Regions from separate parts of the Nonomuraea sp. NPDC005692 genome, predicted to be linked through region 3. Evidence: riboswitches for the same ligand, from Rfam matches in the RefSeq annotation. Region 3 holds a riboswitch; each other region holds the start of a gene.
What was found. A riboswitch is a leader RNA that binds a small molecule or an ion and turns the genes downstream of it on or off. The one in region 3 is predicted to bind cyclic di-AMP.

Region 1 (10,327 bases), on a different contig from region 3:
CCGACCCGGACAACCCTGCGACCAGCGATGCGACGGTGAACAGCAACAGGCCGGTGATCACGATCCGCTTGGCGCCCAGCAGGTCCGTGATGCGGCCGCCGAGCAGCATGAGGCCGCCGAAGGTGAGCGTGTAGGCGCTGACCGTCCAGGTCAGGGCCTCGCGACTGAGGGCGAGGTCCGTCTCCATGTGAGGCAGCGCTATGGCGACGACGGTGACGTCGAGGATCAGCATGAGCTGGGCCACGCCGAGGAAGCCGAGGATGCGCCACCGGGCTGGGAGCGGCTCGTGGAGCACTGCCTGCTGCACTGCGGGTTGGGTCATCAAATCCTCCAGCGGATATCTCGTATGTCCATATACGAGTTCTGCTGGTCACTATAAGCCGTATATGGACATACGAGATAGGCTGGGGGCATGGCTGCACCTCCTGCCCGCTCCAGGCGCCGTGTCGACGCCGAGCGCAGCATCGCCCGCATCGTGTCCGCGGCCCGCGAACTGATGCGTTCGGACCCGCATGCGACCACCGATGACATCGCCCGGGCTGCCGGCGTCGGGCGGATGACCCTGTACGGACATTTCCGGACCCGGGCCGACCTCATCGAGGCGGCACTTGTCGAGGCGCTGCGAGACGGTGACGAGCTCCTGGCCTCCGTCGACCTGGCAGGCGACGCGCGCGAAGCCATGGGCCGCCTGCTGGCGTCCAGCTGGGAATTGGTGGCCGAATCAGCGGCCCTGCTGGCCGCGGCCGAAGGAGTCCTTCCCGCGGGGCGGATCCGGGACCTGCACGCTGAACCCGCCCAGCGCATGGCTGAACTCATCCACCGTGGCCAGGATCAAGGCGTCTTCCGTACCGACCTGCCCGCCACCTGGTTGGTCAGCCTCACCCACTACATCCTGCACGGCGCGGCGAACGAGGTGCGCCAAGGACGCCTGGCCCGTGACGATGCCGCAGACACGGTCACGAAGTCCATCCAATCGGCGCTGGCCGCCTGGGGTGGGAGCCCGGCTTCGGGGTGAGGCGGCGGACTCACTGCAGTTGGCGGTAGCGCAGTTGCTTGCCCGCGTCCGGGCGTCTGACCTCGTGGACGAGGTTCAGAGCAGTTGTGCTTGCACGAAGCCGGCGAGCAGAACAGTGAAGCCGCCGATTTCGCCCACGATGAGCGCCGTCATGAACGCCGTTGTGCCGCGGACGGGATGGCGGAACTGATTGTTGGTGTCCCGGCGCCAGCCGTGAAGGGCGTAGCTCACGATCGCCGCGACGAAGAACACCACGACGACTCCCGCCGCGACGAGATCAACTGCCGCCGGCCAGCCGCTCAGCTCGACGAAGACGGCGATCAGCAGGGTCGCGAACGAATACAGCAAGGCGGCACGATGCGCGATGTCCACATAGGGGTGAGCCCTGTGGTGCTCCGAGCGGATCATCTGCAGGCATTTCCATACGCCCAGCACCAGGGCCGCCATGAAGATCAGTCCTGCCAGCAGCAGTACGACGATGGTGTCGTCCCCCAGGGGCATGGCGCTACGCATGACGGGGCTCCGGGAAGAGGCCGGGGAGCGACGCTGACCCATCGTGAGAAACGGTGAGTCCGTCGCCGGAGGTGGCCGGTGTGACCGTTCTGGCCGACCGTGCTCTGTGCCGTTGGATGAGACGGACCGACAGGTGGCGGTCCTGACTCTCTGCCAGGAGAGGGAAGGCCGCATCGGCGAAGCGCTGCCCCTTCTGGTCGGAAGCTGCCTGCTGTGCCCGGTGTGCCACGCCGTCGGGGAGGTTCGTCCGATGCAGGTGCAGACGTACCCCCTGCGGATCCCCGAGCGAACCGACCGTTGCCGACGCTCGTCCCTCTCTCAGTGCTTCTCGCGGTACCACGTGCCCCTCTCCTTCCGATAACTTGAACATAGATGTTCGAGTTATCGGGGAGCCTGTCTGACTCGTCGCCGTGGGCGTGCCGGGAGTCCATCTCGTCTCGCCGGCCGTAACGCCCCTTGGGGCGCTCGTCTCTTGTCCGTTTCTCTCCGGCGCCTGACCTCGGGCGCGGTCAGACGGCGTGCCAAGGTAAAGAATTGGTGGGTAAAACGCCTGTCTGGTGGGCGTTTTCGAAGCGTTTCTCCCAAGTTGACTTGTACTGCTCTATGCCATTCACATACCTTCAATGTCAGTTACGACGTAGGCCCGGTGAGCATCCGCGCCACAGTACGTCCCGACCATTGCCGAGACCGCGTCTGATCTGCGTGAACACGTAGAACGGCGTGGCCGCCGAATCCGCTCAGAGAAGCACGCGGAACCGGGGACCCACATTCTGTTGGGGTGAATCGGTGCACCTCCCGCGAGGGCATCCGTAGGGCACTTCCACGCCCGAACCCGTCAGCTAACCCGGTAGGCGGAATGGAAGCAAGGAGCAATACCCCTTCATGACCATCAACGCCTTCACCCGTGTTCTGACGCCCGCCACTCTTTCCCGTCTCGCCCTCGGAGTGAGCGTCGCTGCCGGTGCGGTTCTGGCCGGAGCCCCAGTCTTCGCCGATCAGGCGTCCGGCGCGCGTTCCGACACCGTCGCCTCGCACAGCGTCGAGCAGAAGACCGCCGGGCAGGTGAGCGCGCAGTCGGTGCTGAAGATCGCCGAGTCGCAGGTCGGCGTGACCGAGAACGCCGCGGGCGGCGGCACTCCGTTCCACAGCTGGTACATGTCCTCGCCGCGGGCGAAGGAGACCGTGGCCCGCGACGGCGGGAGCCTGCAGTCCTACGCCAACGCTCCCTGGTGCGCGATGTTCGTCTCTTGGGTGGGTGAGAAGGCCGGTGCCCGGTCCACCGTCGGCTGGGACGCCTACACCGTGACCTATGCCAAGTGGTTCGAGGCCAACAAGCGCTGGGGGAGCGAGGCCAAGCCGGGCGCCGTCGTCTTCTACTCCTGGGACGACAAGTCCGTCGAGAGCATCGACCACGTGGGCCTGGTCAAGCAGGACAACGGCGACGGCACGATCACCGCGATCGAGGGCAACACCGGTAACGGCAAGGTTGAGCAGCGCATCCGACCCAAGTCCCAGGTCGTCGGGTACGGCTACCCGCAGTACAAGGCCTGACAGCAGGCCGAAGAGTCCTCTCCGCTGCGATGGTGAGGGCAACGGAAGTGGCGCAGGCGAGGTCCTGCGCCACTTTCGCGTATCGCGGGAGCAACGCTGTGAGACCGGCGCTCTCGTGTCGGCCCGGTTCATACTTCCGTGTCGGCCCGGTTCATACTTCGAAGCAGCGCAGTACGGCGGAGAGCGCTTCGGCGGCTCGCCGCACGTCCACGAACTCACGTACAAGCTGGCGAAGCCGGACCGCAGGATGTCGGCGGCCAGGCGTCGGCATGACTCCGTTGTCCGCCAGCGCGTCGACAATGGCCGAACCAGCCGGATGGCGGTAGGAGTCCGGGCTGCCGCCCAGGGCTGGATGTGGGGAGTGGCCAGGTCCAGAAGGTCGCCGCAGTGCTCTTGGGCCAGCTCGACGAACAGCGACGTCAGGTCGACGCTCTTCGCCCGCATCGCGTGGAGGTCGGCGCGCTTCCACACGTCGAGACTCGCCTCCAGAGCCGCGTACGCAGGTCACGAGCGGCGATGCCACAGGTGGCAGGGCATCGAGGCTCCTGTGAGAAGGGAAGCTCCAGGCTTCCGCTTTCCTGATCAATCGAATGACCCTGCCGCGTGCGAAGGCCGAGGAGTACACGAGCTGGTTCAAGGCTCTCCCGGATCCAGATCGTGTCGCTGCCGGCCCGGCGGCGTGCGCCGATGAGCGTTGGCGAGATCGGCTGGTCCAGCATGGCGGCGGCGGCCACGGCGTGGGCTGTGCTGGTGACGTCGCTGGCATCGCCTGCCTGGTGTCCGAAGCCGCCGTCGTGTCACTGGCCGGAGAGACGGAGGTGGCGGGGGCTCCGCAGCAGCCTCCGGCGGCAAGCGGCGCGAAGGCCTCTGCCAGGTCGCCGATGAAGCCGCCCGCTAACGATCTCATGCTGGTTAGACGCTCGTCAGGATAGACGTTAGTCAAAACTGCGTGGTGTGGTGATGCCGGTGTGCGGTACCTGGCGCTGCGCTTTCTCGGTCGCGGCGGGCGGGGCGTGCGACGAGATGGGCGCCTGGTAGACACATGTTCATGAACGCATCCACCGCCCAGCATCTGCGCATCATGTCTTCCGCATTCGCCGTCGAGCACCTGCCGCATGAAGGGCCGCCCGAGGACGATTGGCTCGTGCTCGTCCGCGCTCCGGAAGGGCTGACCGTGGTCCGTGAGGCCAGAGATGGGGACATGGCGGAACAGTGGATCGCCTTCTACGGAGGCGCCACAGCACATGGCTTGGACATTCCCGGAATGTTGTCCGCGATCGTCAAGCCGCTGGCGGAGGCGGCGATCCCGGTCTTCGTAGCCTCGACTTTCCATGCCGACCTGGTCCTGGTTCCCGAGTTGAGGAAACAGCAGGCCATCACCGTCCTTGAGGAAGCAGGGCACCAGGTGGACAGCCAGGACGGCGAAGCCGGTGCACATTCCGGTCACGGCACCAGAGCGGGGCGGTGATTCCGCGGCCAGTTGCCGGGCCGCCCGCCGGTGCGGGAGGGCGCCGAAGGGTCCGGCGGCTGCAGTCGGCGGGCGGCGACCCACCGAAAAGTGAGGGGCTCGCCAGCGACCACGACCTGGAAGTCCTCGAAGGACCTCGACTGCATCGCCAAGATGCACCCGATCCCGGCCCCCTACGACGCCCCGCCCGGCGACGGCCGAGTGGGCCTGGGACTCCCATGGCTGCGGCGAGCCGCCATCGGTCCCGCACGTCGACGATCAGTAGAGCAGCGCTCTGAGGGGCCGAACGCGGGGTTGTGGCGACTCGCCATAGCTTTGGGAGTTCAGGGCCGAGTAGGTGTCCTCCTCCCGAGCGTGGCCCTGACCGCCAGGTAGTCCCGCCCCACTAGAAGCCCTGATTCTGTCCGGTCCCCGGGAATGGCTTGACCGCCGTCAGAGGCGTTCTCCGTGCGGATTCGGGCGCATCCCGAGGACGCCGCGTCGGGGAGTGTCTCACTGGTCCGAGGTGGGGAGGAGCACTCGGCCGGCGGGGCGGCGCAGCGTCTGGGCGGCGGAGCCGTGTGCGATCAGGCGGCCGTCGTGGATGACCGCGACGCGGTCGGCGATCCGCGCGGCCAAGGGAAGGTCGTGGCTGATGACGATCAGGGTCACGTCGAGGGCGGTGAGCAGGTCGAGCACCTCGGCCTGGGTGACGGGGTCGAGGCCGGAGGTGATCTCGTCGCAGATCAGTATGTCGGGGCGGGCGAGCAGGGCGCGGGCCAGGGCGGCGCGCTGGAGTTGGCCGCCGGACAGTGCGTGGGGGCGTCGCCGGGCGGTGTCGTGGTCCAGTCCGAGCGTGGCGAGGGTCTCGGCGGCCTCTTCTCGGGCGGCGGGTACGGGCCGGGCGCGCAGGCGTACGGCGGTTCTGGCGACCTGGTCCACGATGGTCCGGTGGGGGTCGAACGAGGTCAGGGCGTTCTGGAAGACGTACTGGACGCGGGCCAGGTCGGTGCGGTCCCGCCGTCGGGGCAGGGGGCGTCCGGCCAGGCGGACGGCCCCGGAGGACCAGGGGCGCAGGCCGGCGATGCAGCGGCCGAGTGTCGTCTTTCCGCTGCCTGAGCGGCCGACGACGGCCAGGCGCTCGCCTCGGGTGACGTCGAGGGTCACCCCGCGCAGGATCCCGGCGCCGAGATCTTCGATCTCCAGGAGGGCGACCGGTTCCGCGCGGGGCTCGGGCTCGCGGGGGCGCGCGGTGACCAGGGCCTTGGCGTACTCGGTACGCGGGAGGTCCAGGACGGTGGGGCCGGACTCGACGACGCGGCCGTCCTTGAGCACGACGACCTGGTCGGCCAGTTCCCGTACCAGTTCGAGGTCGTGGCTGAGCAGGACGAGGGCGACGCCGAGCCCGGACAGTTCGGCGGCGACCTCGGCCCGGGTGACGGCGTCCTGGCCGGTGGTGGGTTCGTCGGCGACGATCACGGAAGGGTCTGCCAGCAGGGCATGTGCCAGGACGAGCCGCTGTTGCTGCCCGCCGGACAACTGGTGCGGGAAGCGTCGCAGGAAGGCCCGGTCGTACGGGAGGCGCGCCTTGCGCAGGGCCTCGGGCACGGCGGTGCCGTGGCGGGCCGCGATCTGGCGGAGCACGGTGCCGATGCGCAGCACCGGGTTGAGCACGGTCGCGGGGTGTTGCGGGATGAATCCGACGGTTCCGGGCGGCGGAGGCTGGACGGCGGTGACGGGGTGTCCCGCCACGGTGATGCGGCCGGTGACGCGGGCACCGGGCGGGTGTTCGCCGAGCAGGGCGAGCGCGGTGGTGGTCTTGCCGCTGCCGGACGCGCCGACCAGGGCCAGTGTCCTCGCGGCCGGAAGGGTGAAGCTGACCCCGTCCACCAGGGTCCGTCCGGACACGGTGACCGTCAGATCGTCAACGTGGAGCATGTTCGGCCCTCTTCAGTACGCGGTCCACAGTGAGATTCAGCCCGACGGCGAGCATGACGATCATCAGGGCGGGGGCGAGCACGGCCCACGGGTTGAGGAAGAGCCCGCCCCGGTTGCGGTCGACCATCACCGCCCAGTCGGCCGCGTCCGGCGGCACCCCGACGCCGAGGAAGCTCGCGGCGGCGATGAGATAGAGCGAGCCGGTCAGCCGGGTGCCCGCGTCGGTGGCGAGCACCCGGGCCATGGACCGGGCGACGAAGCCGACGGTGATCCGCCACCAGCCCTCGCCCTGCAGCCGCATGGCCTCCACGGCCGGACGGCTGCCGGCCTCCAGGGCGCAGGCGCGTACCAGGCGGGCGATGTCGGGCAGATGGACCAGCATGACGATCCAGACGAGCGCGCCATCGGCGGCCAGGGCGGCCACCACCAGGAGCAGCAGCAGGGATGGCACCGCCATCAGCACGTCGAGCGGCCGCATCATCGTCTCGTCGAGCATCCTGGGCGCGCTCGCCGCGGCCAGGCCCCACAGCGTTCCCAGCAGGTACGCGCCGGCGGTGGCCAGCAGGGCGGTCACGACCAGGGTCCGGCCGCCCACCAGCACCTGGTGCCAGACGTCGCGCCCGGCGAAGTCGGTGCCGAGCAGGCCCACGTCGGCGAAGGAGGCGGCACGCACCAGCTCGTACGGGATCAGCGGCCCCGCGAAGGCCACGACCAGCGGCACGGCGAGCAACAGGTACCTCATACGCGTGGCGCCAGTCGGAAGGACACGACGTCGGCGAGCAGGTTCACCAGGATGGTCGTGACGGCGAACAGGAGCGCGAGCCCCTGCAGGACGGGAAGGTCCCGACGGCCGATCGCGTCGGCGAGGGTGCTGCCGAGTCCGGGGATCACGAAGACGGCCTCGACCACGATGACGCCGCCGAGCAGCCAGTCGACGGTGCGGGCCAGGTGCTGCGCGGCGGGCGCGAGGGCGTTGGGCAGCGCGTGCGCGAGCCCGTTGAGCCCCAGGCGGCGGGCGTGCCGCACGTACGGCGATGCCAGGACGTCGATCATCGCGGAGCGGACCAGCCGCCCGGTGGAGCAGACGGGCCGGACCAGCAGCACCGCCACCGGAAGCACCAGGGCGGCGGCGGTGAGCCCGCCGAGCCCGGTCGGCGGCAGCCACGCCAGCGCCACGCCGAAGGCCGCCACCAGCACGATGGCCAGCGCGAACTCCGGCACCGCGTAGAGCGCGGCGCTCACCGTGGTCAGCGCCCGGTCGAGCCGGCTGCCCTCGCGCCGGGCGGCGGCGACCCCGAGCACGACCGAGAGGGGCACCAGGAGCAGCACGGTGATTCCGGCCAGCACGGCGGTGGGGGTCAGCGCGTCCAGGAGGATCTCGGCGACCGGGCGGCCGGAGACGAGCGAGGCGCCGAAGTCGCCGCGTGCCAGGGCGGTGGCCCAGGAGGCGAAACGTTCGGCGAGAGGGCGGTCCAGGCCGAGGGCGGCGCGGATGGCCGCGATCCTGGCCGGATCGGGCTGGTCGCCCGCCAGCACCACCGCGGCGTCGCCAGGCAGGGACTCCACCATCAGGAACACCAGGCAGGCGACGCCGGTGACCTGCAGGACGCCCACGGCCAGACGGCGGGCGGCGTAACGGGTCAGGTTCAAGCCAGTCTCACCTTGTCGAACCTGGCCCAGTCCAGGGTGTTGGCGGGCGCGGGACGTACGCCTGTCACGTTGGGCGAGGTGGCGACGACCCAGTCGGCGAACCCCCACACCAGCAGCCCTCCTTGGGCGTGCAACATCTGCTGCATGCGCAGGTAGGCGGCCTCCCGGTCGGCGGCGGACGGCGCGGAGACGGCCTTGTCGTAGAGGGCGTCGAACTCCGGTCTGGCCCATCTGGTGGCGTTTGTGGTCGAGGTGGACAGCAGTCGCTGCGCGATGTGGGTCTCGATCGGCATCGCGCCGGAGCGGAAGCTGACGATGGAGCCCTTGGTGAGGATGTCCGACCAGTACGTGTCCTTGTCGCCGTTGGCGATGGTGGCCTTGAGCCCGGCGGCGCGCAGGTGGTCGGCGAAGACCGTGGCCGCCTCGACGAAGCCGGCCGCGGCCGTGGAGGTGGTCAGCTCGATCGGGAGCCCGTCCGCGCCGGCCTTCTTGATCAGGGCCTTGGCCCGGTCGAGGTCGAACGCGCGCTGGGGGATGCTCTCGGCGTAATGCAGGTAGCCCTTGCCGAACAGGTCGTTGCCGATCTGCCCGGCGCCGGGCATGACGGTGTCGACGATCTGCTGCCGGTCGGTGAGCAGGAACAACGCCTCCCGCAGGTCCGGGTCGTCGAACGGCGCGCGGTCCACCTTCATCGCGAAGGCGTTCATCGAGCTGCCCGGCGCGCGGATGATCGTGACGCGTCCCGTGTGCCGGCGGGCGGAGGCCGGGGTGAGGTCGTGGGCGTACTCGACCTGGCCGCCGAGCAGCGCGTTGACCCGCGCGGACTCCTCGTTGGCGATGAGGAACTCCAGCTCCTCGATGGACGGCGCGCCCTCCCAGTAATCGGGGTAACGCTTGAGCAGCACAGAGCTGCCCGGTTTCCAGGACACGAAGGAGAACGGCCCGGACCCCACCGGCCTGCTGAAGTCCGTGGTCCCCTCGGGGATGATGTACGCGCCGAAGGCGGCCAGCACGTTCGGAAACTCGGCGAACGGCCGCCTGAGCCTGAACTCGACCGCGCGCTCGCCGACGGCCCGGCTGTTTCGCAGGTCGATGAGGGCGAGGCTGGACTTGGCGCGGAACGTCTTGTCCGGGTCGGTGATCCTGGCGTAGCTGGCCAGGACGTCCTGGGCGCGTACCGGGCGGCCGTCGTGGAAGGTCGCCTGCCGCAGGGTGACGCGCCAGAGGGTGAGGTCGGCGTTCGGCTCCCAGCTCTCGGCCAGGCGGGGCTGGGGGGAGACGTCCGAGCCGAGGTCGGCGAGTTTGTCGTACATGGCTTTGGCGCGGGCGGCCTCGTTGAACAGGTTGGCCAGGTGCGGGTCGAGCAGCTCGGTGGCGCCGCCGCCGGCGAACACGGCACGCAGCCTCCCCCCGCTGGAGGAGGAGGCGCTGTCAGTGCCGCATCCGGCGAGCAGGGCGGCTCCGGCGGTCAGGCCGAGGAAGCCGCGCCGGCTGAGGTGGTCACGCATCATGGGGGTCCTTCGTGGATCGGGCGACGACGTGGAGTCGGTCGGCGGACAGGGGCGGGCCGTCGTGCGGCTCCGCCCGCGGCCCTGGCTGGTCGAACAGGTCCAGAAGCTCGAAGCCGGCAACGGCCAGGAAGTAGGCGAGCTCCCGCGGGAAGAGCAGCCGCCACGCCGACCGCTGCTCCAGCGGCCCGCCGCCCGGCCAGGACCAGACGCGGCGGCGGCGCAGCAGTTGAGCGGCGTGGTCGAGCCACAACTCGGTGCGGGAGGTGTAGGTGACGCCGCCGTGGGTGACGGTGCGGGTGAACGGCTCCGGTACCGGGTGGGTGAGGAAGTGCGCGCCGTTGCGCATCTCGGCGATCAGCAGGCCGCCGGGGCGCAGGTGCTCGCGGCAGCGGTCCATGAACGCGGCCAGGTCGGCGTTGGTGTGGCAGTACAACAGGGCGCTGTCCAGGCACGTCACCGCGTCGAACCGGCGACCGAGCACGAAATCCCGCATGTCGGCGCGGACGAACCGCACCACGGGGTGCCGGTCGCGCGCGTGGTCCAGCATCGGCTGCGACACGTCGATGCCGGTGACGTCGTAGCCGAGACTGGCCAGGTGGCCGGCGTCACGGCCGGTGCCGCAGCCGACGTCCAGGAGTCCCGGCCCGCCGCCGAAGCGGCGTATCTGGTCGTCCACGAAGCGGGCCGCCCTGTGGTCCGGAT
Region 2 (10,327 bases), on a different contig from region 3:
CTGGCCACGATCCCGGCCGAGCAGCGTTCGGCCGCCGACGTGGTGGCCCGCAAGGACGGCGTGGTGGCCGGGCTGGCCGTGGCCGAGGCGGTCTTCCTCCGGCTGGGCGCCGGCCGTACCGAGCGGCGGGCCAAGGACGGCGAGCGGGTGGCGGCCGGTGACGTGCTGATGACGGTCGAGGGCCCGACGCGGGCCGTGCTGACCGCCGAGCGCACCGCGCTCAACCTGCTCACGCACCTGTCCGGGGTGGCCACGCTGACCGCCAAATGGGTGGCCGCGATCGAGGGCACGCGGGCGCGGGTGCGCGACAGCCGCAAGACCCTGCCGGGTCTGCGGTCCCTGGAGAAGTACGCCGTGCGCTGCGGCGGCGGCGTCAACCACCGCATGTCGCTGTCGGACGCGGCCCTGATCAAGGACAACCACGTGGTGGCGGCCGGCGGCGTGGCCGAGGCGTACCGCGCGGTGCGGGAGCGCTATCCCGAGTTGCCGATCGAGGTGGAGATCGACCGTCTCGACCAGCTGGAGCCTCTGCTGGACGAGGGCGCCGAGGAGATCCTGCTGGACAACTTCACGATCGAGGACACCGTACATGCCGTACAAATCGTGAAAAGTCGGGCGAAAAACAGGGTTGCGCTTGAAGCGAGTGGGGGATTGACCTTGGAATCGGCTCGTGATGTGGCTGAAACTGGCGTTGACTACCTTGCGGCGGGAGCGCTCACCCACTCGGCGCCGGCCCTGGACATCGCACTGGATTTGCGGGAGTAATTGATGCTGCTCACGATCGACGTCGGCAACACGCACACGGTGCTGGGGCTGTTCGAGGGCGAGGACGTCATCGAGCACTGGAGGCTGGCCACCGACGCCCGCCGCACCGCCGACGAGATCGCCGTCGTGCTCCAGGGGCTGCTGGCCCAGTCACCCCTGCTCAAGGGCGCCGACATCAGCGGCATCGCCATCTGCTCGACCGTGCCGAGCGTGCTCAACGAGATGCGGGAGATGTGCCGTCGTTACTACGGCGACGTCACCGCCGTGATCGTGGAGCCCGGCGTGCGCACGGGCGTGCCGGTGCGCATGGACAACCCCAAAGAAGTGGGCAGCGACCGCATCGTGAACGCCCTGGCCGCCATCGACCAGTACGGCGGCCCGTGCATCATCGTCGACTTCGGCACCGCCACCTCGTTCGACGCGGTGTCGGCCAAGGGCGAGTACGTCGGGGCGGTCACCGCTCCCGGCATCGAGATCTCGGTCGACGCCCTGGCCGCCGCCGGCGCCCAGTTGCACAAGGTCGAGCTGGTCAGGCCGCGCTCGGTGATCGCCAAGAACACGGTCGAGGCGCTGCAGGCCGGCATCATCTACGGCTTCGCCGGCCAGGTCGACGGCATCGTCGAGCGTATGGCCGCCGAGCTGGCCGACGACCCCGACGAGGTGACCGTCGTGGCGACCGGCGGCCACGCGGCGCTGGTGGTCGGCGAGTCGCGCTCGATCGACGTGCACGAGCCGTGGCTGACCCTCATCGGCTTGCGCCTGATTTATCACCGCAATACCGCTTAGAACGTGACAAGCGGCCCCCGCTCGGGAAGGGGGCCGCCTGTCGGTCGTGGTGTCGCCGGCGAGGGTCACTCGTTCTCGGCGCTGTAGAGCTCCCGCCAGGGGCCGCACTTGGTGGCGAAGATGCCCTGCTCGGGAACCTGGCAGACCTTGGCCCGCAGGGTGAAGACGTCGTTCTCCTCGAAGTGGAACTTCTTGTAGCCGGGGAAGCCGCAGTACTTCTTGGCGTAGACCGTGGACCAGTCGCCGTCGGAGTCCTCGGCCTGGAACTTGACGTACGCGCACTTGCCGCCCTCGTCGTAGTCGCGGTTGTCCAGGTCGTACAGCCGGCCGGTGACGTGGACCTCGTTGGAGTCCTCCTCGTCCCACTCGACGCTCACGTGACCCTGGGCCTTGGCGAGGTGGTGCTTGGCGTACACCGGGCCCCAGTAGTCGGAGTAGTCGTCGAAGTCGGCGGTGGTGGCGCTGGCGGCCGAAGGAAGCGACAGGGCCACGGCGCTGGTGGCGGCGATGGCGAGGATGCCCGTCGCGATCTTCTTCATCATGATCTCTCCCGGAGCTCCCCTCGGGCCGGCTCCTTGCCGGCTCCCCCCGGAGCTCGTGAGTCATTGGTACAAAAGGGTCCTTGCAGCGCCCCTGCAGGGAACCGTCACGAGCGCTTGCAGTTCGCCGTATCCCCTACGCTTTGTTGTTGTGAGCGAGGAACTTCCAGAGCAGATGCGCATCCGGAGGGAAAAGCTCGACCGCCTCCGCAGCGAGGGCGTCGACCCTTACCCGGTGAACTTCCCACGCACGGCGACCAACGCCGAGGTCAAGGAGAAACACCAGGGCCTGGAGCCCGACACCGCCACCGGTGAGACGGTGGGGGTCGCGGGCCGCGTCATGCTCAACCGCGTGGGCGGGAAGCTCTGCTTCGCCACACTCCGCGACGGCGGCGCCGACCTGCAGGTCATGATCTCGCTCGACAAGGTCGGCGAGGAGTCGCTGGCGGCCTGGAAGCGCGACGTCGACCTGGGCGACCACGTCGGCGTGACCGGCGAGGTCATCACCTCGCGCCGCGGCGAGCTGTCGATCCTCGCCGACAGCTGGCAGATCACCGCCAAGTGCCTGCGCCCGCTGCCGGAGAAGCACGTCGGCCTCACCGACCCCGAGGCGCGGGTGCGCCAGCGCTACGTCGACCTCATCGTCAACGACGAGGCCAGGAAGATGGCGCGGGTGCGCAGCGCGACCGTGCGCGCGGTGCGCGACTTCTGGCACGAGGAGGGCTACCTCGAGGTCGAGACCCCGATGTTGCAGCCCATCCACGGCGGCGCGACGGCCCGGCCGTTCCGCACCCACATCAACGCCTACGACATGGAGCTCTACCTCCGCATCGCGATCGAGCTCTACCTCAAGCGGCTGGTGGTCGGCGGTATCGAGAAGGTCTTCGAGATCAACCGCAACTTCCGCAACGAGGGCGCCGACTCCACGCACAACCCCGAGTTCACCATGCTCGAGGCCTACGGCACCTACCTCGACTACAACGACATGGCCGACCTGACGCAGCGGATGTACCAGAAGGCCGTCGTGGCCGCCCTGGACACCACCGTGGTCGTGCACGACGGCGTCGAGATCGACCTCGGCCTGGAGAAGTGGCCGCGGATCCGGCTCTACGACCTGGTGTCCGACGCCGTGGGCGAGGAGATCACCACCGAGACCACCCTTGAGGAGCTGCGGAAGATCGCCGACCGCCGCGAGGTCCACTGGGACGCCAAGTGGGGGTCGGGCAAGCTCGTCCAGGAGCTCTTCGAGGAGCTGGTCGAGCACACGCTCGTGCAGCCGACGTTCGTCATGGACTACCCGCTGGAGACCTCGCCGCTGGCCCGTCTCCACCGCGACAACCCGCTGCTGACCGAGAAGTGGGACCTGATCGGGTTCGGCACCGAGCTCGGCACCGCCTACTCCGAGCTCAACGACCCGATCGACCAGCGCCACCGGCTGGTGGAGCAGTCGTTGCTGGCCGCGGGCGGCGACCTCGAGGCGATGCAGCTCGACGAGGACTTCCTGCAGGCCCTCGAGTACGCGATGCCGCCCACGGGTGGCATGGGCGCCGGCATCGACCGGATGATCATGGCCTTCACCGGCAAGAACATCCGCGAGACCATCCTGTTCCCGCTGGTCAAGCCCACCCACTGAGCCGCCGTCCGGTGCCCCGCGCAAGAGTGGGGCGCCGGTCCGGGCGGTCCGGGCGGTCAGGGCACCAGCACGAGCCGTCCGCGCAGGCCGCCCTCCGCCAGGCGGGCGTGCGCGTCAACGGCCCTGTCCAGCGGATAGGTTCCGGCCACCCGCAACGTCAGCCGTCCGGCCTCGACCAGGCGTACCAGCTCCGCGAGCTGCCGGGCGTCCGAGCGGAACAGGACGGTGGCCACGTCCGTCCCGCGCAGCGCCACCGGCGCGACCCCCGACGCGAGCGCCACGAACGCCCCGCCGTCCCGCACGGCGTCGAGTGCGGGCAGACCCAGCACGGCCGCGTCCACGACGGCGTCCACGCCACCGGGCACCCGCGCCCGTACGGCCTCGGCCAGGTCCTCCTCGCGGGGGACGAACCACTCCGCCCCGAAGCCGCGTACCAGCTCCTCGTCCGCGGCGCCGGCGGCGGCCACCACCCTGACGCCGCGCACGGCGGCCAGCTCCACCAGGTACCCCCCGACGGCCCCCGCCGCCCCCGTGACCAGCAGCGTGCCGCCCGGCCCGACGCCGGTCCGGTCGAGCGCCTGCCAGGCGGTGAGCCCGTTCAGCGGCAGCGTGGCCGCGTGGACGGGGCTCACGCCGCGCGGGGCGCGGGCCACCGCCGGGGCGTCCAGCACGACGTACTCGGCCTGCGCCTTGTACGGCAGCTCCAGCCGCGCGCAGAGCCCCACGACCTCCTCTCCCACGGTGAAGGAGGTCCCCGGGCCCACCTGGTCCACGGTCCCCGCGGCGTCGAAGCCGATCCCGTACGAGTCCAGCTTCCTGGCCAGCCCGTACGAGGCCAGCGCCCCGGACGCCACGGCCAGGTCGAAGGGGTTGACCCCGGCCGCTGCCACCTTGACCCGCACCTGGCCGGGCCCCGCCGTCGGCAGCGGCGCGGACACCAGCTGGGGAACGCCGGAGCCGCCGATGAGTGCACGCATGTTCGTCATGCCGGTGACCCTAGGAAGAGTTACTCTCTTTCGGTAAGTAGGCACCTGGAAGTGCGTAACACACAGCGAGGAGTGAGACGGTGGCGACCACGACAGCGGCCCAGCGGCGTGACCAGGCGAGACTCGCCTTCGACGCCTACTTCGCCGAATGCCCTTCCCGCAAGCTGCTCGACCGGCTCAGCGACAAATGGGTCACGCTGGTGCTCAGCGCGCTGGCCGCCGGCGAGCGCCGCTACAGCGACCTGGCCAGGCACATCGCGGGGGTCAGCCAGAAGATGCTCACCCAGACCCTGCGCGGCCTGGAGCGCGACGGCCTGGTGGCGCGCCGGGTCACGCCGCAGGTGCCGGTGCGCGTCGACTACGCGCTCACCCCGCTGGGCCAGAGCCTGATGCCGCTGGTCACCGCCATCAAGGCGTGGGCCGAGGAGCACATCGAGGACGTCGAGGCCGCCAGGGAGCGCTACGACGCTACCGCCTGAGCTGCACCGGCAGCCGGGCCAGCCCGCGCAGCACCACGTTCTCCTTGTACGGCGGCGCCGGGTCGGCGGCCTCCATCTTCGGCGCCGCCGCGGCCAGCGCCGACAGCGCGATCTCGCCTTCCATCCTGGCCAGCGTCGCCCCCAGGCAGAAGTGCAGGCCGAGCCCGAAGGCGAGATGCCGGCCGGGCTCGCGGCCGGGGTCGAACCGGTCGGGATCGGCGAACGCGGCCGGGTCGCGATTGGCCGCGCCGATCGGCACGAGCACGGCCGAGCCCGCGGGCACCGGCGTCCCGCCCAGTTCCCGGTCCTCCAGCGCGATCCTGGAGGTGAGCTGGACCGGCGGATCGAAGCGCAGCACCTCCTCGACCACCTCCCTCGGCCGCTCGGCGGCGAGGTGCAGCAGGCCGTGCCGCAGCAGGTTCAGCACGCCGTTCGCGATGAGGTTGACGGTGGTCTCGTGGCCGGCCACGAGCAGCAGCACGCAGGTCGCCAGCAACTCGGCCTCGGTGAGCTCCTCGACGTGTGCGAGGGCGCTCAGGAGGTCCTCGCCGGGACGCTCGCGCCGCTGCGCGATCAGGCGGCGGAAGTAGTCGCGGAACTCGTTCCTGGAACGCTCCGTTTCCGACATGAGGGCGTCTGTCAGCATCGGGTCAAGTCCGCGGGCAAGGGCCTCGCTCCATCCGCGGAAGCGGTCGTGGTCCTCCGGCGGCACCCCGAGCATCTCGCTGATCACCATCACCGGCAGCGGGTGGGCGAAACCGGAAATCAGCTCCGCCTCCTCCGGCAGCCGCCCGATCAGGTCGGCGGTGATCACCTCGATCCGCGGCCTGAGGCGGGCCACCATGCGCGGCGTGAACGCGCGGCTGACCAGAGCACGCAACCGGGTGTGATCGGGCGGGTCCATGAGCAGGAACGACCTGCCGGGCTGACCTGGCTCTTCCTGCGCGGGCGCGGACGTTCCGTGACCGAACGCGGGATCGCGCAGCACGGCCGCGCACAACTCGTACGTGGTCACGACGAGCAGCCCGCCGCGCGTCGCGAAGATCGGCCCGGCGGCTCGCAGCTCTCGATATCGGACGTACGGATCGCGCACAAATTGCGGATCCGAGGGATCAAAACCCAGCAGGTCGGTGGCGCTCATCGGGGGCGGTACCGGGCCGCCGAATTGATCGTTTGGACCGTTCATAGCGGACCACGGCGTGCCAACATATGCGGAGTACGTCACATATAAGCGATCATGTCAATAGCACTGGTCAAGGGCGCCGATTGTCGCGCTTGACGACCTTTCCGCGATGCGTTTACCTTCACCGAGACGAGCGGCTTTGCTTCGCCTGAAAGGTCCGAGTTCTGCTGTTGGGGGGAGGGCTCCCGGTGGATGTGCTCACAGAAGGCGTTGAGCTGAGCCACGCGGATTTGGCGTTACTGGCCGAGCTGGCCAGGGGGGTGACCGTCGATCGGGTCGGCAGGCGGCTGGATATCAGCGGACGGACCGTACGGCGCAGGCTGAGGGGCATCTGCGACCGCATCGGCGTGGCCACGGCGATCGAGGCCGTGGCATGGGCGGCGCGCCGCCAGCTCATCTAGCGGCGCTCGGCGAAGTGCCGCGCCGGTCAGTCCGCGATGCGCACGCCGCCGGCGAACGGCCGCCTGTCTATCGAGGCGACCCGCACGACGTCACCCGTCTGCGGGGCGTGGACCATCATGCCGCCGCCGATGTAGATGCCGACGTGGTGCAGGTCGCTGTAGAAGAACACCAGGTCGCCGGGGCGCAGCTGGTCGCGGCTGATGTGCGTGCCGGCCGTCCACTGGTCGCCGGTGTAGTGGGGGAGCGAGATGCCCACGCGCTGGTAGGCGGCCATCACCAGGCCGGAGCAGTCGTAGGAGCGCGGCCCCTCCGCGCCCCACACGTACGGCTTGAGCTGCTGGGTGAGCGCCCATTTGGCGGCCTGGGCGGCCTTGCCGTCGCCGATGACCGGCAGGTTGACGCGTACGGCGCGGGTGCCGGGACGGCCCGCCTCGCCGACGGCCCGCCGGTAGAGGTTGCTCTCGACCTTGGTGACCAGCTTGGTGATCTTCGAGCGCTTGCCCTCGAGATCGGTGACGATCTTCTGGACCTCGGCGATGCGGGTCTTGGCGCCGGCCCTGGCCCGCTCGGCGGCCTCCATGGCCTTGGCGAGCTGGTTGACCTCCTCGCCCTGCTGCTGTTCGAGCGCGTACGTGGTCGCGGCCCGGTCGAGGAAGGTCTCGGGGTCGCCGGACTGGGCGAAGGCCAGGGCCTTGTCCAGGCCGCCGGTGATGTAGGCGTTCTGGGCGAGCAGCGAGGCCCTGGCGCGCCTGGCGGCCAGGTCGGACTCGCTGGTGGCCAGGATCTTCTGGGCGGAGTCGTTGGCCTTCTGTGCGGCCTTCAGCCGTTCGCGCTGCTCGTTGTACTGCTCGGCCAGCGTCTCGATCTCTTCGTGCAGCTTCTCCACCTGGTCGGCGAGTTCGGAGAGCGACGGCTTCGGGTCGGCGGCGGCGGAACCGACGGGGACGGCGAACAGCATCGCGGCGATGGTGACGCCGATGACGCCGAGGCGGCGTGTGCGCCTGGCCTGCTCCTGGGGGCGGGCGTGCCTGCCCCCAGACTTCCCCGAGCGGTCGAGCGTCCGCTTCACCAACCGAGCTCCTCTCATCGACGCCGGCCGGGTTAGCTGACGGGTTCGGGCCGGAGCAGCCCTACCGAGATGGTCGGATTCACCCCAAGTGGTGGCGCGAGGTGCTCGCCACCGTTGGTTCCCCGGCTTCCCTTGCGGGAATTGGGCGTGTCTTTCCGCGCGCATTACGCGGAGAACATCGTCGCTGGACACTAATGCACTCCGGGTTCACGCTCAACCGGAACTGCCGAGTCTGTAGAGGTTTCACAACTGAAGGGTCACAAGGTGATCTCGTGGGTAGCCGTACGGAAGCAGGCTTCTGCACCTTTTGTCCAGCATTCAGGGTGCTGAGGTCTGGAGGAAAGCTCCAAGTCGGCTCGTGTTCGCCTGACCACGGGATGTGATGAGATGCCCGAGACGTGGGATTTAGGGCCGAGCCGTAATGAGATCTGTACCCTGGAGAGCCATGGAGCAGGTGGCCGAAGTGGCAGTCCCCGAGACCGCGGTCGTGGTCAGGCGTGCGCGCACGCCCGACGTGCGTGCGATCAGGCGTCTCGTGGACACCTACGCGGGCGCGGGGCCGCGGCTCCTGGAGAAGGCCACGGTCACGCTGTACGAGGACGTCCAGGAGTTCTGGGTGGCCGAGCGGAGCGGGGAGGTCGTCGGCTGCGGCGCGCTCCACGTGCTCTGGGAGGACCTCGCCGAGGTCCGTACGGTGGCCGTCGATCCCGCGTGCCGGGGGTTGGGGGTCGGGCGGCGGATCGTCTCGGCACTCGTCCGGCAGGCGAAGGATCTGGGGCTGCGGCGTGTATTCTGTCTGACTTTTGAGGTCGACTTCTTCGCGAGGCACGGTTTCCGCCCCATCCAGGGCACACCGGTCTCACCCGAGGTCTACGCCGAGTTGCTGGCCTCGTACGACGAGGGTGTGGCGGAGTTCCTTGATCTGGAACACGTCAAACCGAACACCCTTGGCAACACCCGCATGCTGCTGCATCTGACATCGGGTGACGCGGACCTTGACCACTTGGAAAGGTGATTGTTGATACCTATGTCGATACGTTGGGCAGCACAGGCATGTGTCCTGACACGTGCCACATGCGCACTCGAAGCGAGGTGACACGGTGAGCACCGGACAGCCGCCGTACCCACAGGACGATTCCGGCGAGAACCCCGAGTACGGGCAGCACCACGGCCGTCGGCCCGGTGAGCCCGACCCGGACGTGACTGTGGTCGGCTACCGGGCGGACGATGCCTTCGGCCAGCCCCCATACGGTCAGCAGCAGCAACAGGGCTATGGCCAGCAACAGCAGTACGGTCAGCAGCAGTACGGTCAGCAGCAGGGCTACGGCCAGCAGCCCCAGTACGGCCAGCAGGCCGCCTCGGGTCAGCAGGGCTACGGCCAGCAGCAGGGCTATGACCAGCAGCAGGGCTACGGCCAGCAGCCGCAGTCCTCGGGCCAGCAGTACACGCAGCCCGGCTACGGTCAGGAGGCCCAGTACGGTCAGCAGGCCGCGTCGGGCCAGCAGGGTTACGGCCAGCAGCCGCAGTCCTCCGGCCAGCAGGGCTACGGGCAGCAGGGCTACGGCCAGCAGTCGCAGCCCGACTACGGCCAGCAGGGTTACGGCCAGCAGCCCGCGTCGGGCCAGCAGCCCGGCTACGGCCAGCAGCCGCAGTCCTCGGGCCAGCAGTACACGCAGCCCGGCTACGGCCAGGAGGCCCAGTACGGCCAGCAGGCCGCGTCGGGCCAGCAGGGCTACGGCCAGCAACCTCAGTACGGCCAGCAGCCGCAGTCGCAGCCCGACTACGGCCAGCAGCAGGGCTACGGCCAGGACGCCCAGTACGGCCAGCAGGCCGCGGGCCAGCAGGGCTACGGCCAGCAGCCGCAGTCCTCCGGCCAGCAGTACGCCCAGCCCGGCTACGGCCAGCAGGCCCAGCAGGGTTACGGCCAGGAGGCCCAGTACGGCCAGCAGGGCTACGGCCAGCAGTCGCAGCCCGACTACGGCCAGCAGCAGGGCTACGGCCAGGACGCCCAGTACGGCCAGCAGGGCGGCTACGCCCAGCAGCAGTACGGCGACCAGCAGCAGGGTTACGCCCAGCAGCAGTACGGCGACCAGCAGCAGTACGGCCAGGCCTACGGCCAGCAGCAGCAGTCGCAGCCCTACGGCCAGCCCGGCTACGGCCAGCCCTACGGTCAGCCCGTCGGCGTGCAGCCTCCGGGCGCTCCGGCCCCCCTGGCGGAGTGGTGGCAGCGTCTGGTCGCGAGGATCATCGACGGCGTCATCCTCGGCGTCGTGAACTTCGTGGTCAGCCTCATCCTGGGCCTGTTCGCGATCGGCTACGACTCGGCGACCGGCTCGACCTCCGGCATCCTGTCGGGCTTCGTCATCGGCATCCTGTCGGCGATCGTCACGACCGCCGTCTGGGTCTGCTACGAGTTCTTCCTGACGAAGATGAACGGCCAGACGGTCGGCAAGATGGTCATGGGGATCAAGGTCGTCCCGGTGGG
Region 3 (10,327 bases):
GGTGTCGATGTTCTTGACGTGGTAGCCGCGCTGGTAGATGCCCCACTGGACGAAGTAGCCCAGCACCTTGTTGCCGCCGCCACCGCCGCCGCCCGTGGTGGTCGCGGTGATCTGGTTGCTGTCGGCCGAGCGGTTGCCCGCCGCGTCACGCGCGCGCACGGTGTAGTTGTACGACGTGTTGGCGCTGAGGCCGGTGTCGGTGTGCGAGGTGCCCGTGACGGTGGTGACCAGGGTGCCGCCGCGGTAGATCTCGTAGCCGGTGACCGCCACGTTGTCGGTGGAGGCGTTCCAGGCCAGCGAGACGCTGCTGTTGCTGACGCCGGTCGAGCGCAGGTTGCCGGGGACCGACGGCGGGGTCTTGTCGTCGCCGCCACCGCCGCCGGTGGTCGTCGCGGAGATCTGGTTGCTGTTGGCCGAGCGGTTGCCGGCCGCGTCACGCGCGCGCACGGTGTAGCTGTAGGCCGTGTTCGCGGTGAGGCCGGTGTCGTTGTACGTGGTGCCCGTGACGGTGGTGACCAAAGTGCCGCCGCGGTAGACCTCGTAGCCGGTCACGGCCACGTTGTCGGTGGAGGCGTTCCAGGCCAGGGCCACGCTCGTGTCCGTGACGCCGGTCGAGCGCAGGTTGCCCGGCACCGACGGCGCGGTCGTGTCGCTGCCGCCGCCACCGGAGACCTTCCACAGCGCCGCCACGTTCGGCGGCTCCCAGCCGGGCTGGGAGGTGTGCGCCTGGAGGCAGACGTAGTCGACGCCGTTGTAGGTGACGACCGTGCCCGCCGTGTAGGCGGTCCACGGGGCCCAGGCCGCCGCGTACGCCACCGTGCTGGCGGAGGCGAGCGCTGGGGCGGCCACGGCCGCGGTGAGGGGCAGGGCCAATGCCGCCATTCCCGCCAGGACCTTGCTCAGAATGGTGTGTTTCATGTCGCTCCGACATCCGTTGGGGGGTGTGTGGGGAGTGGGATGGGAGACTTCTGGGGAAACTATTAGGAAAGTTTCCTTTAAGTTGTGAATCGACGGTAGCCTCTGCCTGGGGGAGCGTCAATACTCATCGGTCAGGTGTCCGTAATCGTGCCGGTCAGACCCCGGACGCGCCCGTTCACGACGGGATAACGGTTCAGGAACGGGGGCTGACGGCGGGGTGAGCCGTGGCTCAGCATTGGAGCGTGGCAGGAATCTCCGCCTGGCGGCGGACGCCCACGCGACGCGGGCCCTACGTGGTCCGCGCGGTCGCGGAGTTACGGTCCTGGCCGTCGCTGAACGTCAGCGGCACCGGTCAGCAGGTCGCCTTCGCCGTACACGGAACCGAGATCCTGCGCCTGGCCGGCCGGGACGAGATCCACGTACGGCTCACCGCCCCCGCCATCGGCCGCCTGGAGCCGTACCTGCGGGAGTGCGACCAGGTCCATGCCTGCCGCGACCGCGCCTGGGTCGCCGTGCAGGTCGACGCGGAGCCCGATCTGGAATTGTTGCTGGCCCTCACGAGCGTGGCGATAAAGGCGCACGTGGCGTGAACCGATTCGGTGCGTAGCGTTTCTCCCACGCACCGTCGAATTCAATGCCGCCATTTGCCTGGGAATTACTCGCCGGGTAGCTTGGTTGTACACAGCCAAACGGGGAGTCGTCCCAGGTAGGGATGGCATTGCCTGGGAATTACCCAAGCTCGACCCGTGTTGTACAGAGTCGATGCGGACATCTCCGCATCCGGGCGTCGCACATATACCTTCAGGCCCTTTCCCGGGCCCGGGAAGACGATGCGTCAGCCCTTTCGCCTGACCAAGAGACCGCTGAATCCGCCTGTGCGCGGAACCGGGGACCCATGTGTCCAATGGGGTGAATCGGCGCCGTGGTGCCGTAGGGCAGCTTCCCGCCCGAACCCGTCAGCTAACCCGGCAAGCGGCACGGAAGCGCAAGGAGTAACACCCTCATGGCCAAGCACCGTCTTCACCGTGCCTACAAGCTCGACCTCGCCAAGATCGCCCTCGGCGCGACCGCCGTCGCCGGCGTGCTCGGCACGCACGCGGCAGTGAACGCCGACACCACCACCGCCCACACCGCCACCCAGACCGCCAAGGTCGCCGGCGTGGCCGCCCAGCCGCACGTCGCGCAGAACCGCGCCGCCGACGAGAGCGCCAAGGGCAAGGTCAACGTCACCGCCGCCCAGGTGCTGGCGACGGCCCGCGCCCAGGTCGGCACCTCCGAGGACGCCAACGGCGGCGGCACCAAGTTCCAGAAGTGGTACGCCGACTCGCAGCGCGCCGCCGAGACCGCCGCGCGTGACGGCGGCAACCGCGCCATGTACCTGAACGCCCCCTGGTGCTCGATGTTCGTCTCCTGGGTCGGCGAGCAGACCGGCGCCCGCCCGCAGGTCGGCTGGGACGCCTACACCGTGAGCCACGCCAAGTGGTTCGCCGCCAACGACCGCTGGGGCACCGAGGCCAAGCCGGGCGCCGTCGTCTTCTTCTCCTGGAGCGGCAGCAAGAGCCTGAACGACATCCAGCACGTCGGCTTCGTCGTCAAGGACAACGGCGACGGCACGATCTCCACGATCGAGGGCAACACCGGCAACGGCAAGGTCGAGCAGCGTGTCCGCCCGACCTCCCAGGTCGTCGGCTACGGCTACCCGTCGTACGCCGCCTGATCCTGCGACGCGAAAGAGCGCACTCCCTGCGGGGGGTGCGCTCTTTTCGCGTTCAGGGCCGCCGGTGCCGGTGGACCAGGGTCGTCGCGGCCTGCCCGGCCGAGCGGGCCGCGCCCGGCTGCTGCGAGATCATCGCGGTCACCGTGGCGCCGTCGATCAGGGTGAGCAACTGCTCGGCGAGCAGGCCGGGATCGCCCGCTCCGGCCTCCTCGGCGAGCGAGCGCAGGTAGGCGCGCAGGCGCTCCTTGTGCTCGCGCACCGCGGTACGGACGTCCGCCGAACCGGCGCCCAGCTCGGCGAAGGCGTTGGCGAACCCGCAGCCGCGGAAGTCGTCCTCGGTGAACCAGCGTTCCAGCCACGCGAAGACCGCCGGGATGCGGTCGCCGGCGTCGGCCACGTACGCGGTGAGCGAGGTCATCCAGCGTTCGTCGCGCCGCCGCAGGTAGGCCACGACCAGCGCCTCCTTCGACGGGAAGCACTGGTAGAGGCGTTTCAGCGAGACGCCGGAGGCGGCCCGGATCTCGTCCATGCCGACCGCCTGCACCCCGCGGCGGTAGAAGAGGTCGCCCGCGGCGTCCAGCAACCGCTGTTCGTGATCCATGACACCCCTCCAGGTGCTTGCCGCGGAGAACGATCGTTCTCTACGCTATCGCACAACCCGGGAGAACGACCGTTCTCTCGATCGGAGAGGACATCTCATGACACGCCCGCCCGTTCCGCCGTTCACCGAGGAGACCGCCCGGATCAAGGTCCAGGCCGCCGAGGACGCCTGGAACACCCGCGACCCCGAGCGCGTCGCGCTCGCCTACACCGAGGACTCCGTGTGGCGCAACCGCGGCGAGTTCGTCACCGGCCGCGCCGAGATCGCCGGGTTCCTGCGCCGCAAGTGGGACCGCGAGCTGAACTACGCCCTGCGCAAGGAGCTGTGGGCGTTCACCGGCGACCGCATCGCCGTCCGTTTCCAGTACGAGTCCCGCGACGCCGCCGGCCAGTGGTGGCGCAGCTACGGCAACGAGCAGTGGGAGTTCGACGAGTCGGGGCTGATGCGCCGCCGGGAGGCCAGCATCAACGACGTCGCCATCACCGAGGAGGAACGCCGCATCTTCGGCTCCCGCCCGCTGTCCGAGCACGACGTGGACGTCCTCGGCATCCGCCACGCGGAGATCGCCGGGGTAAGGTCGGAAGGCCGATCGTAGGAGGTCTGACATGGCGGTTCTGCTGCTGGGCACCCTCGACACCAAGGGGGAGGAGTACGCCCTCGTCCGCGACCTGATCATCCGGGCCGGGCAGGGCGTCGTCCTCATGGACACCGGCGTCATGGGCACCCCGGAGCTGACCGCCGACGTCCCCGCCGAGGCCGTGGCGCGGGCCGCGGGCACCGGCCTCGACCGGCTCAGGAGCGCGGGCGACCGCGGCGCCGCGCTGGCGGCGATGGCGGCCGGGGCCACGGCCCTGGCCAAGGACCTGCACGCCCGCGGCGAGCTGAGTGGCGTGCTCGCGCTCGGCGGCAGCGGCGGCTCCTCCATCGCCGCCGCCGTCATGCGGGCGCTGCCCGTCGGCCTGCCCAAACTGCTCGTCTCGACCATGGTCAGCGGCGACGTCTCGGCCTACGTCGGGGAGACCGACGTGACGCTCATGTACAGCGTCGTCGACGTCGCGGGCGTCAACTCCGTCTCCCGCCGCATCCTGACCAACGCCGCCGCCGCGATCAGCGCGATGGCCGCCTCCTACGACGCCGGCGCCGAGCCGTCCGGGGAGGACAAACCACTGGTCGCGGCCACGATGTTCGGCGTCACCACGCCCGCCGTCGACGCCGCGCGGGCCCGCCTGGAGTCCCTGGGCTACGAGGTGCTGGTCTTCCACGCCACCGGCTCGGGCGGCCGGGCCATGGAGGCGCTGGCGGCCGGCGGCCACTTCGCCGGGGTGCTCGACCTGACCACCACCGAGCTGGCCGACGAGCTCGTCGGCGGCGTGTTGTCGGCGGGCCCCGACCGCCTGACCGCCGCGGGGCGGGCCGGAATCCCGCAGGTCGTCAGCCTGGGCGCGGTCGACATGGTCAACTTCGGCCCGATGGAGACCGTGCCGGAACGTTTCCGGTCACGGCAGCTCCTGGTCCACAACCCGACGGTGACGCTCATGCGCACCACTCCCGCCGAGAACGCCGAGATCGGGCGGGCGATCGGCGAGCGGCTGGCCCGCGCGTCGGGGCCGGTCACGCTGTTCGTGCCGCGCGGCGGCGTCTCGGCCGTCGACGTCGAGGGCGGCCCGTTCCACGACCCGGCGGCCGACGCGGCCTGCTTCGACGCCGTGCTCGCGGCCGTCGCGGGCAGCGCCGTCGAGGTCGTGCGGAGCGACCAGGACATCAACAACGCGGAGTTCGCCGTCGCGGCCGCCGACCGGCTGCACCGGCTGATCGAGAAGGGGGCCTGATGCGTCGCGACGAGGCACTGCGGAGGTTGCGCGCCGAGCGGGAGGCGGGCCGGCTGATCATCGGCGGCGGCGCGGGCACCGGGCTGTCGGCCAAGTCCGCCGAGGCGGGCGGGGTCGATCTGCTCATCATCTACAACTCCGGGCGGTTCCGGATGGCCGGCCGCGGCTCGCTCGCCGGCCTGATGCCGTACGGCGACGCCAACGCGATCGTCGTGGAGATGGCGGGGGAGGTCCTGCCGGTCGTCAAGGACACGCCGGTGCTGGCCGGGGTGTGCGGCACCGACCCGTTCCGGCTGATGCCGCGCTTCCTCGACGAGCTGAAGGACATGGGCTTCACCGGCGTCCAGAACTTCCCGACGGTCGGCCTGATCGACGGTGTCTTCCGGGCGAACCTGGAGGAGACCGGCATGGGCTTCGACCTGGAGGTGGAGATGATCAGGCTGGCCGCCGAGCGCGACCTGCTCACCGCCCCCTACGTGTTCACCCCCGAGCAGGCCACGGCCATGGCGCGGGCGGGCGCCGACATCCTCGTCCCGCACATGGGCCTGACCACCAAGGGCAGCATCGGCGCCGTCACCGCGATCGGCCTCGACGAGGCGGCCGTACGCATCCAGGAGATGCGCGACGCCGCCGTCGCCGTCAACCCCGACGTCATCGTGCTGTGCCACGGCGGTCCCATCGCCGAGCCCGACGACGTGCGCCACATCCAGCAGCGCACGGTCGGCGTCGCCGGGTTCTTCGGCGCGTCCTCGATGGAACGCCTGCCCGCCGAGCGGGCCATCGCCGCACAGGTCCGCGCCTTCAAGCAGCTCTGACCAGGAGGAACCCGCCATGCACCGACGACCGGACGCCCTTCCCACGATGCTCTTCGACTGGGGGGCCATCAAATGGCACGTGACGCCCGACGCCGTGCCGGGCGCCTCCTCCACGTTCGGCGAGGTCATCATCAACCCGAACAAGGGCCACGAACGCCACCTGCACCCCGACTCCGACGAGGTCCTCTACGTCATCGAGGGCGAGGGGCGGCAGACCGTCGGCGACGACCCGGAGTTCCCGGTCAGGGCCGGTGAGGCGATCTACATCCCCAAGGGCACGCTGCACTCCACCTTCAACACCGGATGGCGGCCGCTGCGGATCATCGCGACGTACACGCCGGGCGGGGCCGAGCTGGCGCTGCGCGAGCTGCCCGGTTTCGTGGAGCTCGGCCCCGGCGACCACCCGACCTGGACGGCCGTCACGTCCTGAGCGGCGGGGCGCCGTGCGCGGGGTACGAGCCCGCGCACGGCCTCCGGCCCGCTCGACCTCCATGTGAATGATCGTTCACGTCCGGTCTGTCGGTGGCCTCCGGTAGATTTCCGGGTCTGTTGATCAAGCCCATCGGAGTTGGCTGTCGGCGCGAGCATGCCGTCAGACTGGAGGTCGAGACCTTGGACGCGGACGAAACCGCGTGGGAGCAGCGCAGCGTCGTGCGGGTGGTGCCGCCGGTCCAGCCGCGCAAGCTGGCGAAGGTGCCCTTCGTCGAGCTGGCTGACGGCAGGTTGCAGGGGGTCGTGTCGAGCGGGTCCGACATCGAGCGGGTCTACGTCTCGTCGATCGCCGCCGGCACCCACGACCTGAGCTGCAGCACCAACAACAACCGCCCGTGCGGCGCGTTGCACGGCTACGCGTGCAAGCACATCCGCATGCTGGCCGACGAGGCCGTGCTCCAGTACGGCCTCGACCGGGTGGCCCGCTACCTGCGCGTCGAGGTGCCCGAGGGCGGCCACCTGATGAGCGCGCTGAACGGCACTCCCCAGCGCACCCCGGCGGCCGTGGTGTTCAGCCGGTTCCTGCGCCATCTGGCCTACCTGGAGGTGCCCGACAGCACCGAGCCGCTGGCCGAGCTCCACTGGTTCCCGGCGATGGGGCCCGAGACGGGAGAGGTGGGCTGATGCTCGACGTACAGCTCGGGGAGCTGGCCGGCGACGGGCCGGCCGGGGTCGAGGAGGCGCTCGCGCTCGCCACGGGGTTCGACGGCGCGCTCGGGCACGGGTTCGCCCGGGTCGCGGAAGAGCCCGCCGCGGCGCTGGCGGCGCTGGCCGGCGCGCTCGCGGGCTCGCCGCTCGGCGACCGGCTGGGCGAGGCGGTGGAGAAGGTGACCGCGGGGTCGGTCGCCGACGAGCATCTGGCGGCGCTGGCCGGCGGGCGGGCCGCGCTGTTCGGCGCGGTGCACGACGCCCTGCTCGCCCGTCTCGACCAGGCTCTGGGCCGCAGCCGCGCACCCTGGCCGCCGGCCGCCGCCACGGACGCCACAACAGGGGCGGCGTCCGTGGGCGGCGTGCCGGAGAACCTGCTGGCCGGGTGCCGGGTGTGGTTGCGGGAGCTGGCGATCACCGGCTGGCGGGGCGTCGACGACGACCTCGTCTCCGGCGCCGACCAGGCGATCGAGGCGCTGCTCGCGGTGCCCGAGCTGCGCGGGCTCGCCGTGCTGCTCGACGGCCTGGCGACCGAGCTGCGGGCCTCGTCCCCGGTGGCGACCATGGACCGGCTGCCGCTCAGGCGGTGGGCCGACCTGTGGACGCGCGGGCTGCTGCTCGCCCAGTCAGGCCCGTGGCACGGCGTGCCCGAGCCGGTGTCGGGGCGGCTGCTGATCCTCGGCGCCGACGTGCACGAGCACGCCACGGTCGTCCGGGTGCAGGTGCACGGCGTCCTGGAGGAGGCCGGCGGCCAGACGCGGCTGGTGCGTACCAGCGTCGCGGCGGCCAAGGTCGACACCATCGTGGGGCCGTCGGTGTGGCGGCTGTTCGGCGGCCGGCCCGTGCTCATGGGCGCGCTGGCCGACCACCGGTCCGTGGAGATCGACGGCATGCCGCTGCTGCCCGGCGGCGACCTGCTGTGGCACGACGACCGCGCCCGCACCGGCGCCGAGGCCGACCCGTTCACCACCGCGCGGGTGCAGCTCGCGGGCGCGCTGGCCCCGGCCACGCCGCCGCTCGACCGCCACCCCGTGCGCATCGCCGAGCCGGTGCTGGTCGAGGGGTACACGGTCGACGGGCACACCCTCGTCCTGGGCGGCAACAAGCTCGCCCTCGATCTCGACCGGCTCCCGGCGAGCTGCCCGCTCACGCCGGAGCTGGTGGCCGCGTCCACGGCGTGCGTCGGGCTGGTGCGCCGCGACGGCGGCAGGTGGCTGCTGCAGCCGCTCGCCGTCCAGGCCACGGTCAAGAAGAAGCCGGTCACCGTGCACAACGGCGACTGGGCGAACGGCCCGACCGACCCCAAGGTCGTCAAGGCCGAGGCCAAGGCCGGCGACGTGGTCGCCGTGCTGCGCGAACGGGCAGGACGGCTGCTGCGGAAATGACCGACTCGACCACGAGCGCCGACGAGACCCGGCGCCAAGTACTGTACTGGCGGCTCATGTCGCGGCTGTTCTCGGCCGACGAGCAGCCCGCGCTGGAGACGGCCAGCATGGGCATCGTCGGCGACCTGGAGCTGCCGCCCGCGCTGCTCGACCCCGGCGTCTCGGTGGACACCCTCGTCCAGCGGTTCCCCGAGCTGGGCGCCGAGCTCCAGGACCTGATGGCCGACAAGGAGCACGAGGAGGGCGGCGAGGTGCGCCGCGCCGCCCTGGTCTCCAAGCTGCTGCTCAACGTGTTCTCCACCGGCACGGGCGACGTCACGGCGGGCGACCTGGCCCGCTGGAAGCAGGACGCCGCCTGGTTCGAGAAGGGCATGGGCTGCGAGCCCGGCGGCCTGCGGCACGGGCCGGGCAACGAAGAGCTGGCCGCCGTGCTCGCCATGATCGAGGGCGGCCTGGTCAAGCGCATGCGCCTGCGCGAGGTGCTGGCCGACCCAGCCCTGGCCAGGCAGCTCACCCCCAGCATGTCGCTCATCGAGCAGCTGCTGCGCGACAAGTCCAACCTGTCGGGCGTCGCCCTGGCCAACGCCAAGGCGCTGATCCGCAGGTTCGTCGACGAGGTCGCCGAGGTGCTGCGCACGCAGGTGGAGAAGACCAGCGTGGGCGTCATCGACCGGTCGGTGCCGCCGAAGCGGGTCTTCCGCAACCTCGACATCGAGCGCACGATCTGGAAGAACCTCACCAACTGGAGCTCCGACGACCAGCGGCTCTACGTCGACCGGCTCTACTACCGGCAGACGGCCCGCCGCACCACGCCGGCCCGGCTCATCGTGGTCGTCGACCAGTCGGGCTCGATGGTCGACGCGATGGTCAACTGCACCATCCTGGCCTCGATCTTCGCCGGCCTGCCCAAGGTCGACGTGCACCTCGTCGCGTACGACACCCGCGCGCTCGACCTGACGCCGTGGGTGCACGACCCGTTCGAGGTGCTGCTGCGCACGACGCTCGGCGGCGGCACCGACGGCACGGCCGCGATGGCCCTGGCCAGGCCGAAGATCGCCGATCCGCGCAACACCGTGATGGTGTGGATCTCCGACTTCTACGACAACCGCTCGCTGATCAACGACTTCGGGTCGATCCACCGCTCGGGGGTCAAGTTCATCCCCGTCGGCTCGGTCAACAGCTCCGGCCACCAGAGCGTCGACCCGTGGTACCGCCAGAAACTCAAGGACCTGGGCACCCCCGTGCTCTCGGGCCACGTCCGCAAGCTCGTCTTCGAGCTCAAGAACTTCCTCACCTAGGAGAACCCCCGACCATGAGTGACATGCTGCGCGCCCCCGCAGAGGTGAAGTACGCCGACGAGCTCGACTGGCTGGAGTCGGTCGACGACGGCCCCAAGCCGTTCTCGTGGCGGCTCAGCCCGCGCATGATCCGCATCTTCATCCTCGGCTCCGAGCGCTCCGACGGGCTCGACCGCGAGATCCCGCAGAAGTGGTTCGGTGACCGCAGCTTCGTCGAGCGCAGCATCGTGACGCTGGCCTCCGACCGCGGCCTGCTGCTGATCGGCGACCCGGGCACGGGCAAGAGCTGGCTGGCCGAGCTGCTGTCCGCGGCGATCTCCCGCAACTCCACGCTGGTCGTGCAGGGCACCGCGGGCACCACCGAAGACCACATCAAATACTCGTGGAACGTCTCGATGGTCATCGCCAAGGGCCAGTCGCGCGAGTCGATGATCCCCTCGCCGATCATGAACGCCATGGAGCAGGGCGTGATCGGCCGCTTCGAGGAGCTGACCCGCTCGACCAGCGACGTCCAGGACGCGCTGATCTCCATCCTGTCGGAGAAGTACGTCTCCATCCCCGAGCTCGACGACGACAACATCGTCTTCGCCCAGCCCGGCTTCTCGATCATCGCCACCGCCAACA

Region 1: it holds a riboswitch for cyclic di-AMP, as region 3 does, so the genes downstream of both, ABZ459_RS12455 (CHAP domain-containing protein) here and ABZ459_RS35045 (CHAP domain-containing protein) in region 3, are expected to answer to the same signal.
Region 2: it holds a riboswitch for cyclic di-AMP, as region 3 does, so the genes downstream of both, ABZ459_RS26525 (NlpC/P60 family protein) here and ABZ459_RS35045 (CHAP domain-containing protein) in region 3, are expected to answer to the same signal.

The regions. Positions count from the first base shown of each region.
Region 1 covers NZ_JBEXYU010000004.1:397,147-407,473, forward strand. Annotated here, with positions in the region: gene ABZ459_RS12440 (MFS transporter) at 1-322, opposite strand, end outside; gene ABZ459_RS12445 (TetR/AcrR family transcriptional regulator) at 413-1,015, shown strand; gene ABZ459_RS12450 (hypothetical protein) at 1,091-1,528, opposite strand; cyclic di-AMP (ydaO/yuaA leader) riboswitch at 2,244-2,397, shown strand; gene ABZ459_RS12455 (CHAP domain-containing protein) at 2,411-3,079, shown strand; gene ABZ459_RS12460 (ACT domain-containing protein) at 4,128-4,547, shown strand; gene ABZ459_RS12465 (ATP-binding cassette domain-containing protein) at 5,040-6,464, opposite strand; gene ABZ459_RS12470 (ABC transporter permease subunit) at 6,451-7,206, opposite strand; gene ABZ459_RS12475 (ABC transporter permease) at 7,203-8,114, opposite strand; gene ABZ459_RS12480 (ABC transporter substrate-binding protein) at 8,111-9,625, opposite strand; gene ABZ459_RS12485 (class I SAM-dependent methyltransferase) at 9,615-10,327, opposite strand, start outside.
Region 2 covers NZ_JBEXYU010000013.1:166,712-177,038, reverse strand. Annotated here, with positions in the region: gene ABZ459_RS26565 (L-aspartate oxidase) at 1-765, shown strand, start outside; gene ABZ459_RS26560 (type III pantothenate kinase) at 769-1,551, shown strand; gene ABZ459_RS26555 (hypothetical protein) at 1,617-2,093, opposite strand; gene lysX (bifunctional lysylphosphatidylglycerol synthetase/lysine--tRNA ligase LysX) at 2,242-3,723, shown strand; gene ABZ459_RS26545 (NADP-dependent oxidoreductase) at 3,780-4,709, opposite strand; gene ABZ459_RS26540 (helix-turn-helix domain-containing protein) at 4,790-5,188, shown strand; gene ABZ459_RS26535 (cytochrome P450) at 5,178-6,281, opposite strand; gene ABZ459_RS26530 (LuxR C-terminal-related transcriptional regulator) at 6,560-6,772, shown strand; gene ABZ459_RS26525 (NlpC/P60 family protein) at 6,799-7,842, opposite strand; cyclic di-AMP (ydaO/yuaA leader) riboswitch at 7,849-8,000, opposite strand; gene ABZ459_RS26520 (amino-acid N-acetyltransferase) at 8,288-8,857, shown strand; gene ABZ459_RS26515 (RDD family protein) at 8,943-10,327, shown strand, end outside.
Region 3 covers NZ_JBEXYU010000022.1:162,274-172,600, forward strand. Annotated here, with positions in the region: gene ABZ459_RS35035 (glycosyl hydrolase family 18 protein) at 1-918, opposite strand, end outside; gene ABZ459_RS35040 (luciferase family protein) at 1,161-1,508, shown strand; cyclic di-AMP (ydaO/yuaA leader) riboswitch at 1,770-1,908, shown strand; gene ABZ459_RS35045 (CHAP domain-containing protein) at 1,922-2,635, shown strand; gene ABZ459_RS35050 (TetR/AcrR family transcriptional regulator) at 2,688-3,236, opposite strand; gene ABZ459_RS35055 (nuclear transport factor 2 family protein) at 3,334-3,831, shown strand; gene ABZ459_RS35060 (Tm-1-like ATP-binding domain-containing protein) at 3,842-5,065, shown strand; gene ABZ459_RS35065 (phosphoenolpyruvate hydrolase family protein) at 5,065-5,880, shown strand; gene ABZ459_RS35070 (cupin domain-containing protein) at 5,897-6,310, shown strand; gene ABZ459_RS35075 (hypothetical protein) at 6,493-6,996, shown strand; gene ABZ459_RS35080 (hypothetical protein) at 6,996-8,405, shown strand; gene ABZ459_RS35085 (VWA domain-containing protein) at 8,402-9,703, shown strand; gene ABZ459_RS35090 (AAA family ATPase) at 9,718-10,327, shown strand, end outside.